Regions from separate parts of the Herbaspirillum sp. 1173 genome, predicted to be linked through region 1. Evidence: predicted binding sites of a transcription regulator. Region 1 holds the regulator's gene; each other region holds the start of a gene.
The links. The regulator HrcA, encoded in region 1, represses chaperone genes, less so after heat shock. The targets are predictions, from matches to a motif close to TTAGCACTCNNNNNNNNNGAGTGCTAA.
Positions count from the first base shown of each region.

Region 2: the regulator HrcA is predicted to act here: its motif matches at 1,941-1,967, upstream of groES (co-chaperone GroES).
Region 3: the regulator HrcA is predicted to act here: its motif matches at 2,670-2,696, upstream of rpoH (RNA polymerase sigma factor RpoH).

Region 1 covers NZ_JAVDSP010000007.1:118,836-123,191, reverse strand. The annotation lists gene recN (DNA repair protein RecN) at 1-18, opposite strand, end outside; gene J2X56_RS20810 (NAD kinase) at 98-1,015, opposite strand; gene J2X56_RS20805 (HAD family hydrolase) at 1,052-1,780, shown strand; gene hrcA (heat-inducible transcriptional repressor HrcA) at 1,852-2,880, shown strand; gene fur (ferric iron uptake transcriptional regulator) at 3,001-3,426, opposite strand; gene J2X56_RS20790 (outer membrane protein assembly factor BamE) at 3,639-4,187, shown strand; gene dapB (4-hydroxy-tetrahydrodipicolinate reductase) at 4,233-4,356, shown strand, end outside.
Region 2 covers NZ_JAVDSP010000004.1:186,216-190,571, forward strand. The annotation lists gene groL (chaperonin GroEL) at 1-1,390, opposite strand, end outside; gene groES (co-chaperone GroES) at 1,534-1,824, opposite strand; gene J2X56_RS15540 (TonB-dependent siderophore receptor) at 2,210-4,321, shown strand.
Region 3 covers NZ_JAVDSP010000012.1:32,262-36,617, forward strand. The annotation lists gene J2X56_RS24945 (heme A synthase) at 1-28, shown strand, start outside; gene cyoE (heme o synthase) at 25-918, shown strand; gene J2X56_RS24955 (SCO family protein) at 931-1,521, shown strand; gene rpoH (RNA polymerase sigma factor RpoH) at 1,610-2,509, opposite strand; gene ftsX (permease-like cell division protein FtsX) at 3,069-3,992, opposite strand; gene J2X56_RS24970 (cell division ATP-binding protein FtsE) at 3,989-4,356, opposite strand, start outside.

The sequences.
Region 1 (4,356 bases):
CGTTAAGGTACGCAGCATGGTGGTCTCGCAGCGGGTTGGACGGACAGGCCAGTAGGCTCAAGCGAGCCGGCACGCGATGGCCGGGCTTGATGCGCGCTTATTGTAATCGGCCTTCTATGGAGGGGTATTCATTCCAGTGCAGCTTCTCGCGCAGGGTATCGAAATAACTCCAGCCCTCGGGATGCAGGAAAGTGATCTTGTGCGCCGAACGGCGGATCACGATGCGGTCGCCATGCAGCACGCTGGTCAAGGATTGCATGTCGAAGTTGGCGCTGACCTCGCGCCCGGCCACCACCTGGATCACGATCTCGCAGGAATCCGACAGCGTGATGGGACGGTTCGACAGCGAATGCGGAGAAATCGGCACCATCACGATCCCGTGCAGGCTGGGATGCAGGATAGGGCCGCCGGCCGACAAGGCATAGGCAGTGGAACCGGTGGGCGTGGCCACGATGAGGCCATCGGAACGCTGGTTGTACATGAAGCGGCCATCGACCTCCACCCGCAGCTCGACCATGCCGGAAGTGGAGCCACGCGCCACCACCACATCGTTCAAGGCCAGCGCGCGGAAGATCTCGCTGCCCTCGCGGTAGACCCGCGCTTCCAGCAGCGAACGCGACTCGGCTTCGACCTTGCCTTCCAGCATGTCGGCCAGAGCCGGTATCATGCGGTCCTGGGCGATATCGGTGATGAAGCCCAGGCGGCCCTGGTTGATGCCGATCAGCGGCACGTTGTAGGGTGCCAGCTGGCGCGCGATGCCGAGCATGGTGCCGTCGCCGCCGACCACGATGGCCACGTCGGCGTGATGCCCGATCTGCTCGGGCGTCATGCTGTCATAGCCTTGCAGGGCGATGTTCTCGGCGGTCTCGGACTCGAAGACCACGGTGTGGCCATGCGACTCCAGGAACACCGCGATGTCCGACAAGATCTGCGCGATGCCGACGGCCTGGAACTTGCCGACGATGGCGACGGTTTTGGGTACGGCTGCCTGAACGGGTAATTTGATGGGCCACATGCTGCGGATTAGACCATAATTTGAGATGACATTGTAATGAAACCAAGCGCTTCCTCCCTGCCCTCCTCGCCCGCTCCCTCCCCCATCGAGGCGGTCCTGTTCGATCTCGACGATACCCTGTGGGCCATCGAACCGGTGCTGGTGCGCGCCGAAGGCCTGCTCTACGACTGGCTGCGCGAGCATGCGCCCGCGGTGGTGGCGGCCCATACGATTGCCAGCCTGCGCGAACGCCGCATGGCCCTGATGAAGACCGACCCGATGTATCGCATCGACCTCTGGAAGCTGCGCCACACGGCGCTCTCCGAGGTCTTCCGCGAGCATGACGTGGACCTGGCGCTGGTCGACCCGGCCATGGCCCTGTTCTCCGAAGCCCGCAGCACGGTGGCGCTGTTCGATGACGTCGAACCGGCGCTGCTGCGCATGAAGGGCCAGCTCACGCTGGGTTCGGTCTCCAACGGCTTTGCCGACCTGGAGCGCATCGGCCTGGCCGGGCACTTCGGGGTCTCGATTGCGGCGCATCGCTTCGGCCGCGCCAAACCGGATCCGGCCATCTTCCATGCCGCCTGCGAGGCCCTGCAGGTCGCCCCGGCGGCGACGGTCTATGTGGGGGACGATCCGCTGCTGGACGTACAAGGTGCGCAGCGGGCCGGTTTGCGGGCAGTATGGATGAACCGTTTCGACCGCACCCTGCCCGAGGGCATCACGCCCGACGCCATCTGCCGCGACCTGCATGAGCTGCACGACTGGCTGCAGGCGCAAGCCTGAACCTTTGTTCAATTTTTGGAAGAACTGACGCGGCCGTCACATTTACCGGATATGCCGCTAGAATATGCCCCATGCAACTCGATAACCGCGCCCGCACACTCCTGAAGGCCCTGGTCGAACGGTACATCGCCGACGGCCAGCCAGTGGGCTCGCGCGCCCTGTCGAAACTGTCGGGCCTGGAACTGTCGCCGGCGACCATCCGCAACATCATGGCCGATCTCGAAGAGATGGGCTTCGTCGCCAGCCCGCACACCTCGGCCGGCCGCGTGCCCACGCCGCGCGGCTATCGCATGTTCGTCGACACGCTGCTCACCGTCGAGGCCATCGACGAGAGCGCCCTCGAAGGCCGCCTGCAGGCACGCCTGCAGCACAGCGGTTCGCCGCAGAAGATCATCACCAATGCGGCCCAGGTGCTGTCCTCGCTGTCGCAGTTCGCCGGCGTGGTGATGACGCCCAAGCGCGAATCGATGTTCCAGCAGATCGAGTTCCTGCGGCTGTCGGAAAAGCGCATCCTGCTGGTCATCGTCGACCAGGGCGGCGACGTGCAGAACCGCATGCTCCTGACCGACGTCGACTACACCCCGAGCCAGCTGACCCAGGCCGCCAACTACATCAACCAGCATTACGCCGGCCAGTCCTTCGACCAGGTGCGCATCCACCTGCAAGGCGAACTGCGCCAGCTGCGCGACGACATGACCGCGCTCATGCAGGCCGCCGTCGAAGCCGGCAGCGACGCCATGAACGAAGAGGCCGACAACAACGTGGTCATCTCCGGCGAACGCAACCTGCTGTCGGTGACCGACCTCTCCTCCAACATGAATTCGCTGCGCCGCCTGTTCGACATGTTCGAGCAGAAGACCGGGCTCTTGCAGCTGCTGGATGTGTCCAGCAAGGCCACGGGCGTACAGATCTTCATCGGCGGAGAATCCCAGCTGGTGCCGATGGACGACATGAGCATCGTCACCGCCCCCTACGAGGTCAACGGCCGCATCGTCGGCACCCTGGGTGTGATCGGACCGACCCGCATGGCCTACGAACGCGTCATTCCCATCGTCGACATCACGGCCAAGCTGCTTTCCAGCGCCTTGAGCCAGCACTGATCCCGGCCAGCACAACCGTCGCGCCAGGACGCAAAAAAGCCATGTGAGACCTCACATGGCTTTTTTACATTTTTCTTCATGCAGCCTTGCCGGAATCAAGCCAGGCAAGCGAAAGCAAACTTACTTCTTCACTTTCTTGCAGTTTTTGCAATGACCGTAGAGGGCCAGGGCATGGTCGGCGATCTCGAAACCGTGCTCCTGGGCAATCTTGAGCTGGCGCTTCTCGATTTCGGCGTCGAAGAATTCCTCGACCTTGCCGCAATCCAGGCAGACCAGGTGGTCGTGGTGCGAGCCTTCGTTGAGTTCGAAGACGGCCTTGCCGGTCTCGAAGTGATTGCGCTGGAGCAGGCCGGCCTGTTCGAACTGGGTCAGCACGCGGTAGACGGTGGCCAGACCGACATCGAGGTTGTCAGAGAGCAATTGTTTGTAGACGTCTTCGGCGCTGAGATGGCGCACGGAGGTGTTCTGGAAGATTTCGAGGATCTTCAGGCGCGGCAGGGTCGCCTTCAGGCCGCTGGCCTTCAGTTCGGATGGATTGTTCGGCATGGTAGAGTGGGTTCCCGGGTTTTACTGGTCTCGAACAGGCGCGGCGGTCCACTGGGAAGACCTGGCGGACCGTTCCGGCGGGGCGGTGGGGAACGCCCTTTTACACCCGGAACGCACTCATGCCTATTTAAGAAGTAAGTTCTAGCTTATCATATAGCGCTTTAGGCTCATGGCTCAACCCGGTTGAAATCTTTATGCGCATGCTTTCCCGAATGAAGTCCCGTCATCACACCACCGCCATCGGCGTCCTGGCTGCACTGGCCGTCTCGCTGGCCGGCTGCTCCTCGACCAAGGCACCGGAACAGGCAGCACCCACCGATACTTCGGGCGTGAAGGTGACCGGCAAGAGCAACAGCCTGTTCGGCTTCTTCAAGCCCTACCGCATCGACATCCAGCAAGGCAACTTCGTCTCCAAGGAAATGGTGGCGCAACTGCGCCCCGGCCTGACCCGCGACCAGGTGCGCTTCGTGCTGGGCACGCCGCTGCTGACCGACATGTTCCACAGCAACCGCTGGGACTACGATTTCCGTCTGGCCAAGGGCAACGGCGAGATCATGACCAGCCGTGTCTCGGTGTTCTTCAAGGATGACCTGCTGGATCACGTCGAAGGCGGCCAGAACCTGCCCACCGAAAGCGAATACCTGACCCTGATCACCGACGCCAAGGTCGGTGCCAAGGCCGGCTTCAGCGACAAACCCAAGGACGACAGCGAGATCAAGCCCGCCTCGCCGGTGGCGCCTTCCTCGGCCACCAACAAGTAAGCCTGGCAAGCCCCGTCCTTCGCACTTCTTTCTTCCGAGTTTTACATGACTGCACTGAATATCGCGGTAACCGGCGCCTCCGGGCGCATGGGCCGCATGCTGATCGAAGCCATCCTCAACGCCGAGGGCCTGCACCTCTCCGGCGCCCTGGATACGCCCGCCTCGCCTG
Region 2 (4,356 bases), on a different contig from region 1:
CCGACGGCTCGTCGCCGGCGTTGAAGACGATCTGGCGCAGCGGCTCTTCGATGGCGCGCAGCACGATCTTGATACCGGCTTCCTGATCGGCGTTGTCGCCCTTCAAGTCCTTGACGTTGGCGCGAGCGCGCAGCAGGGCCACGCCACCGCCAGGCACGACGCCTTCTTCAACAGCAGCGCGGGTAGCGTGCAGGGCGTCTTCGACGCGGGCCTTCTTTTCCTTCATTTCGACTTCGGTGGCAGCGCCAACCTTGATCAGTGCAACACCGCCGGCCAGCTTGGCCACGCGCTCTTGCAGCTTTTCACGGTCGTAGTCGGAGGTCGCTTCGCCGATCTGGGTGCGGATCATTGCCACGCGAGCTTCGATGCCAGCGGCTTCGCCGTTGCCGTCGATGATGGTGGTGTTTTCCTTGCCGATTTCAACGCGCTTGGCTTGGCCCAGTTCAGCCAAGGTAGCCTTCTCCAGGGTCAGGCCGACTTCTTCGGCGATCACTTGGCCGCCGGTCAGGATGGCGATGTCTTCCAGCATGGCCTTGCGGCGGTCGCCGAAACCAGGAGCCTTGACGGCAGCGGTCTTCAGGATGCCACGGATGTTGTTGACCACCAGGGTAGCCAGGGCTTCGCCTTCGACGTCTTCAGCCACGATCAGCAGCGGACGGCCAGCCTTGGCGACTTGTTCCAGCACCGGCAGCAGGTCACGGATGTTGGAGATCTTCTTGTCGAACAGCAGGATGAAGGGATTGTCCAGAGCGACGATCTGCTTCTCTTGGTTGTTGATGAAGTACGGCGACAGGTAGCCACGGTCGAATTGCATACCTTCGACGATGTCCAGTTCGTTTTCCAGCGACTTGCCGTCTTCCACGGTGATGACGCCTTCCTTGCCGACCTTTTCCATGGCCTTGGCGATGATGTCGCCGATGTCCGCGTCGGAGTTGGCCGAGATCGAGCCGACTTGAGCGATTTCCTTGGAGGTGGTGGTGGGCTTGGCCAGGTTCTTCACTTCACCGACGATGGCGGTGACAGCCTTGTCGATACCGCGCTTCAGGTCGGTCGGGTTGAAGCCTGCGGCGACGTACTTGAAGCCTTCGCGCACGATGGCTTGAGCCAGCACGGTTGCGGTGGTGGTACCGTCACCGGCGTTGTCGGAGGTCTTGGAAGCGACTTCCTTGACCAGCTGGGCACCCATGTTTTCCAGCTTGTCCTTCAGTTCGATTTCCTTGGCGACGGAAACGCCGTCCTTGGTCACGGTCGGGGCGCCGAAGCTGCGCTCCAGCACGACGTTGCGGCCCTTGGGGCCCAGGGTGACCTTGACTGCGTTGGCCAGGATGTTGACGCCGTTGACGACCTTGGCGCGTGCTTCATCGCCGAAAATAACTTGCTTTGCTGCCATGTTGGATTCTCCAGAAATTCGGTTCAGTTCATGTCGCCGGGCTCGGGCCTGAAGATTCAGGGAGCACCGGCTGCTGTCTTGTTGCCGATGGCCTTCACGTTTTCTCTATCTATATAGAAGGAAAAGGAAGGCCGGATGCCGAATTACTTCTCGACGACGGCGAACAGGTCTTCTTCGCGCATGACCAGCAGTTCCTGGCCATCGATCTTCACGGCCTGGCCGGAGTACTTGCCGAACAGAACGCGGTCGCCGACCTTCACGGCCAGTTGGCGGACCTTGCCATCTTCCAGGATCTTGCCGTTGCCGACGGCCAGGACTTCGCCTTGGTCCGGCTTTTCGGTCGCTGCGTCAGGCAGAACGATACCGGAAGCAGTCTTGGTTTCCTGGTCGAGGCGCTTGACGATAACGCGATCGTGCAAAGGGCGAAGATTCATGAGAACTCCTTAATTTTCAATAAGTTAGCATTGATTGCGGCGATGCCTGCAACGGTTTTCTTCCAAATGCAGCAGACGTCACCGCATGAAAAAGGGGATTGCGCCCGGCGGCGCTGTTAGCACTCTGCCGTGACGAGTGCTAAGTATAGGGATGGGTTGGGGAATTTTCAAGGCGTCAATTGCCGTGTTTGCGCGCCTGGTCTGCGCAGCGGCACTCAAAAAAATTCGAGGTCAGTTAAGAGAAATGCAGGCATGGCTCTGAATATGTAAAAAATAGAATGCGAATCATTATTATTGCGGCTCTTTCGGATCAGTCCGGAAGAGCCTTTTTTTATAAGAAATGAACGGCGGAGGTTCGCCAGTATTTTTATTGGACCGAAATGCAATGAAGAACAATCAGGCCCCATTCAACCATGCACGCGATCTGCGTATCGCCACTTCAACCCTTGCCTCGCTCGTGATGCTCGGCTTCCCGCTGGCCGGCATGGCGCAGCAGTCCGCGGCGCCCGACGGGCCGACGGGGCTGGAACCGATCCAGGTCAGCAGCGATTGGCTCGGCACTGGCTTCGAGAGCAGCGTGAAGACCTATCCCGGTGCCCGCACCGTGGTCAAGAAGCAGGAGATCGACAGCACCGGCGCCGTCAGCATCGGCGAGGTGATGCGCCGCATTCCCGGCGTGCAGTCCAGCGACAGCGCCGGTAGCTCCGGCAGCGCGATCGCCTTGAACATCGGCGTGCGCGGACTGACCGGACGCTTTTCGCCGCGCTCCACCGTCCTGCTGGATGGCATCCCCTTGTCGGTGGCACCCTATGGCCAGCCCCAGCTTTCGTTTGCGCCCCTGAGCCTGAACAACATCGAATCGATCGATGTCATCCGTGGCGGCGGCGCGGTGCGCTTCGGCCCGCAGAACGTGGGCGGCATCATCAATTTCAAGACGCGCTCCATTCCGGCAGGCGAGGGTATCTCGGGTGATGCTTCGGTGCGCTACAACAGCTACGGCAAGGGCGGGGGCAATGCGCAGTACACCGCCTTCGCCGGCGGCCAGAGCGACAATGGCCTGGGCATGGCCTTCCTGTACTCGGGCCAGGACGGCAGCGGATGGCGCGACAAGAGCGATGAACATCTCAACGATTTTGCGCTGAAGATGCGCTACGAAATTTCCCCGCGTTCAGAACTCCACGCCAAGTTCAATTACTACGATGTGCTGAGCCGCACGCCGGGCGGCCTCACCACCGCGCAGTACGCCGCCGACCCGTTCCAGAACACCCGCCAGCGCGACAACTGGAGCGGTACCCGCAAAGGCTTCGACGTCGGTTACCTCAATACGCTGTCGGATCATCAGGAGCTGGAGATCCGGACCTACTTCAACCAGGCGACCCGCCAGAGCAGCTTGATCAACGTGACCGGCGTGCGCCTCTCGCATCAGCCGCGCAACTATGAAACGCTGGGCATCGAACCCCGCTACACGCAGCGATTCGCCTGGGGCGGCACTACGCACGATGTCACCGTGGGTTACCGCACCATCCGCGAGCGCGGGAATGACAACATCTACAACGAAGCGGTCCGCACCGGCGCGCTGAGCGGATTCACCCAGTTCCAGAACAGTACCGATGCCCATGCCGGCTACATCGACGACAAGATTGCATTCGGCAGATGGCGCATCACGCCGGGCCTGCGTTTCGAACAGGTGCGGTCAAGCCGCTACGAAATGGGCAAGAAGGATCCTTATGAAGTGGCCAACGACAAGCTGCTGCCCTCGATCAACCTGGCGTATCTGCTCACGGAGCAATTGACCCTGTTCAGCAACTACAACACCTCCTTCGGCGTGGTGCAGAATTCGCAACTCAACACCATGTCTTCCGCCAATCCGCTGTCGCCCGAACTGGCCCGGACGATGGAAGGCGGCATGCGCTGGAAGAGCGCACAGGCCTCCGCCGAAGCCACGGTGTTCCACATCAATTTTGACAACCAGATCGTGTCGGTGCAGGGAACGACGCCCAACGTCTTCCGCAACATCGGCCGCACCCAGCATGATGGCGTCGAACTGGCGATGGACTATGCCTTCGCTCCGGACAGCCCCCTGAAAGGCTGGTCGGTCTTCGCCAACTACACCTACACCCGCGCCCTGCAGAAGTCAGGCAGCAATCCAGGCAAGGACTTGCCGTTCTATGCACGCACGACCGATACGCTCGGGGTGCGCATGCAAACCGGTCCCTGGACGCTCAACCTGTCGACCACGCACCAGGGCCGACAGTTTGCCGATGAAGCCAACACCGTCGCCGAAAGCGCCGACGGCAGCATCGGAGAAATCCCGGGCGTGCGTCTCTGGAATGCGCAGGCGAGCTGGAAGGTGCCGGGCAAGAAGGGATTCGACCTCACCGCGGGCGTCAACAACCTGCTGGACCGGCGCTACTTCACCCGTACCGTGGATGGCAATCTGGGAAAGCTGGTCGGTGCGCCGCGGACCTTGTATGTCCAAGGACGTTACACATTCTGACCGTGCCGGGATGAATGAAATCGCGCACAGGCCAC
Region 3 (4,356 bases), on a different contig from region 1:
AGCATCCGCCCGGCCCGTCACGCCATGACCACATTGACCGCCCAACCCAACCGCATCGCCCAGTACTGGGCACTGACCAAGCCGCGCGTGACGCAGCTGGCAGTGTTCTGTGCCGTGATCGGCATGTTCCTTTCCACGCCTGACCTGCCGGACTGGCACAAGGTCATCTTCGGCACGCTGGGCATCTGGCTGCTGGCCGGCGCGGCCTTCGCCATCAATTGCCTGGTCGAGCGCGAGATCGATTCGCGCATGGCGCGCACCGCCCGCCGTCCGATGGCGCGCGGCGAAATCACGGTGGGACAGACGCTGGTGTTCTCGGGCGTGCTGGGTGGCCTGGGCATGTGGGTCCTGTACAACCTGGTCAATCCGCTGACCATGTGGCTGACCTTCGCCACCTTCGTTGGCTACGCCATCATCTACACCATCATCCTGAAACCCGCGACCTCGCAGAACATCGTCATCGGCGGCCTGGCCGGCGCCATGCCGCCCGCGCTGGGCTGGGCGGCCATGGCCAATGACGTGCCGATGCAGGCCTGGGTGCTGGTGATGATCATCTTCATCTGGACCCCGCCGCATTTCTGGGCGCTGGCCATGTACCGCCGCGACGATTACGCCAAGTCCGGCCTGCCGATGCTGCCCATCACGCATGGCATGGAGGTCACCAAGCTGCACATCCTGATGTACACCATTGCACTGCTGGCGGTGAGCATGCTGCCCTTTGCCATCGGCATGAGCGGCCTGATCTACTTGGGCACGGCCATCGTGCTGGGCGCGATCTTCTTCTGGTATTCGTGGCAGATCTATCGCCACTACACCGACCTGATCGCGCGCAAGGCCTTTGCTTATTCGATCGTCTACCTGTCCATCCTGTTTGCGGTGCTGCTGGTGGACCATTACTTCCTGTTCCGCAGTTTCTGATTCCCTGAACGCATGAAACGATTCCTCTCGGCGCTGCTGCTGGCCGGCTGCGCAACGCTGCTGGCGGCCTGCGGGCCGTCCAAGCCTGAACTGAAGTTCAACAATACCGATGTCACCGGGCTGGATTACGCGAAGGACTTCGCACTGACCGACCACACCGGCAAGCCGCGCACTCTGGCCGATTTCAAGGGCAAGGTGGTGGTGATGTTCTTCGGCTATACGCAATGCCCGGACGTATGCCCGACCACCATGGTCGAGATGTCCAACGTGATGAAGGAACTGGGACCGGACGCCGACCGCGTGCAGGTGCTCTTCGTGACCGTCGATCCGGAGCGCGATACCCAGGAAGTGCTGGCGCAATACGTGCCGGCCTTCGACAAGCGTTTCCTTGGCTTGCGCGGCGACCTGCAGCAGACCGAGAAGGTGGCCAAGGAATTCAAGGTGTTCTACCAGAAGGTGCCGGGCAAGCAGCCGGGCAGCTATACGATGGATCACACGGCGGGCAGCTACGTATTTGATCCGCAGGGACACATCCGCCTGTTCGTCAAGCACGGACAAGGGCCGCAGACGCTGGCGCATGACATCAAGCTGCTGCTGTCGTGATGGCTTGAAACGATATAAATCGTTTGGATAAAAAGAAAGGCACCCGAGGGTGCCTTTTTCATTGCTGCTGACCTGAATGAAATCCGGATCAGGAGTAAGCCTGCAGCGCGGTCTTCATCTTCTTCAGCGCGACTGCTTCGATCTGGCGGATACGCTCGGCCGACACGCCGAACTCGTCAGCCAGTTCATGCAGGGTCGCACCCGAGCCGTCGTCATTGGCCAGCCAGCGGGCTTCGACGATGCGGCGCGAACGGTCATCCAGCTTGGACAGGGCCGCTTCCAGGCCTTCGGACTGCAGGCGGTCATATTGCTTGGCTTCGATCACGCGGGTCGGTTCCGAATTGTCGGAGGACAGGTAGGCGATGGGGGCGAACTTGTCATCTTCATCATCGGTGGGCGACTCGAGGGCGATGTCGCGACCGGACAGACGGGTTTCCATCTCGATCACTTCTTCGCGCTTGACGTCCAGGGTCTTGGCCAGGGCCTCGACCTGGGCCGGCGTCATCGCGTCCAGGCCTTCCTTGTGGCTGCGCAGGTTGAAGAACAGCTTGCGCTGGGCCTTGGTGGTCGCGACCTTCACGAGACGCCAGTTCTTCAGGATGTACTCGTGGATCTCGGCCTTGATCCAGTGCATGGCATAAGACACCAGACGCACGTTCTGGGCCGGGTCGAAGCGCTTGACGGCCTTCATCAGGCCGATATTGCCTTCCTGGATCAGGTCGGCGTGCGGCAGGCCGTAGCCGAGATAGCCACGGGCAATCGACACCACCAGGCGCAGGTGCGACAGCACCATCTTCTGAGCGGCGCCCAGGTCGTTCTTTTCACGCAGGTCGCGCGCCAGCTTGATCTCTTCTTCGTGGGTCAGCATGGGCAGGCGGTTCACTGCCGAGATATACGCGTCGATATTGCCCAGGCTGCCGGAAAAACCCAGCGCGAGCGCATTGGACTCGGCAGGCATGAGTGCAGTGTGTGCAGACGCAGTTTTCATGGATTCTCCTTGGTTCCTTTGCGGAAACAGTATGAAACGGTAGGAAGCGGATGCTTCGGTTGCCGGGGGCAATGTTGCCAACTTCCCCGGCGCGGCCAACATGGCCAGACGCTGTTTGGTGCAGTGCTCCGATAAAACTGGAGCAATTCAATAAGGTATTCTAGCACTCGTCACCCAAGAGTGCTAATTGCATGATGGTGCGGTGTTGATAGCCAAGAACTATTGCTGCTCAGCTAATCATTGCATTACTTCCCCTTCATATTAGTCGCCTTTGGGCGACAAAAGTTGCGATTGGGGTCAAAAGGGGGCCAGAAACTTGTAACACTTTTTTGCAGCGCGCCAAGTGAGGGGCAAGGCGCAGGAAATGGCCATCCTGCATTGGGAAGCTTCGGTGCTGGGGGGTGGTAAACCGGTCAAATGAACTTGGCTTCAAGTAGAAGACGATCTGACGCCGCTCTTATTGTATGGGCAGCAGGATCAGGTGAATGTTCCTGTCAAAAAAGGAAAGCCCGCATGAGCGGGCTTTCAGGCCAGGCGAACCGGATGGCTGAGCTGGCGCTCAAGCCTTCCTTGCCAACTGCCTGCGCACCGACAGCATCGCCCCGAACAAGCCCAACAAGCCGCTGATGGCCAGCAGCAGGCCGATGGCCATGGGGCTGGGCAGGGCCAGCTGGAATTCCGAGGCATACAGGTGGGCGAAATCCAGGATGGCTTCATTGAGCGGCTGCTGCGCCGCCACCACCAGCCCCAGCGCCACCGCGCCCGCACACAGGCCCAGCAGCGCGCCGGTGTAATAGAACGGACGATAGATGAAGGAATTGGTCGCCCCGAACAGCCGCGAGACCTCGATTTCGTCGCGCTGCGTCATGACCTGCAGGCGAATCGTGTTGAAAACGACCGCCACCACCACCGCCCCCAGCGTGATCCCCAGGAACAGCAGCACCAGCCGCAGGATGCGCAGCAGCGCCGCCAGGCGCTTGACCCATTCGGAATCGATCTGCACCGTATCCACGCCCGGCTGCTTCTTGAGCTGCTGGGCGATGTCATCCACCCGGCTGGCATTCATGGCGTTCTCGAAGCCGGGCAGGCGCACCACGTAGCTGTCCGGCAGCGGATTGCTGCCCAGCGTGGCCAGCACGTCGGCCAGGCCGGTCTTGCTCTTCATCGCATCGAAGGCTTTTTCGCGCGGGATGAACTCGACCTTGCCATTGGTGTTGCTGTCCTTCAACACCTGGCTGATGGTCTTGCCCACGGCCTGCGCGGCCTCGCGGCTGGCATCGGGTTTCATGAAGATGCTGATCTCCGGCTCCACCGACATCTGCTCCGAGATCGGGCGCACGTTTTCCAGCGCCGAGAGGCCGGCAAAGGGCAACGCCAGCGCAATCGAGACCACCAGCACGTTCAACAGGAAATTGCCCGGCGAGCGCAGCAGGTGGCGCAGGGCGTCCGCAATGGCGGCGAAATGCTGTCGGAGCCAGTTCATGGCGACACCTCCACGGGATTGGCCACGCCGTTGTGCCAGCCATCGACGATGCGGCCACGGTCCAGGTAGATGATGCGGTCGGCACCGGTGAGGAAATTTTCGTCGTGGGTCGAGATCAGGCAGGTCACGCCCACGCCGTGGAAGGATTTCAAGGCGGCCAGCACCTTGTTGGCATTGGCCCGGTCCAGATTGGCCGTCGGCTCGTCAGCCAGAATGATCTGCGGACGGTTGACGATGGCGCGTGCAATGGCCACGCGCTGCTGCTCACCGCCGGACAGTTCCAGCGGCTCGCACATGGCCTTCTCCAGCAGGTCGACCTTGTCGAGCGCGGCGCGGGCGCGCTTTTCCGCATCCGGGCGGGAAG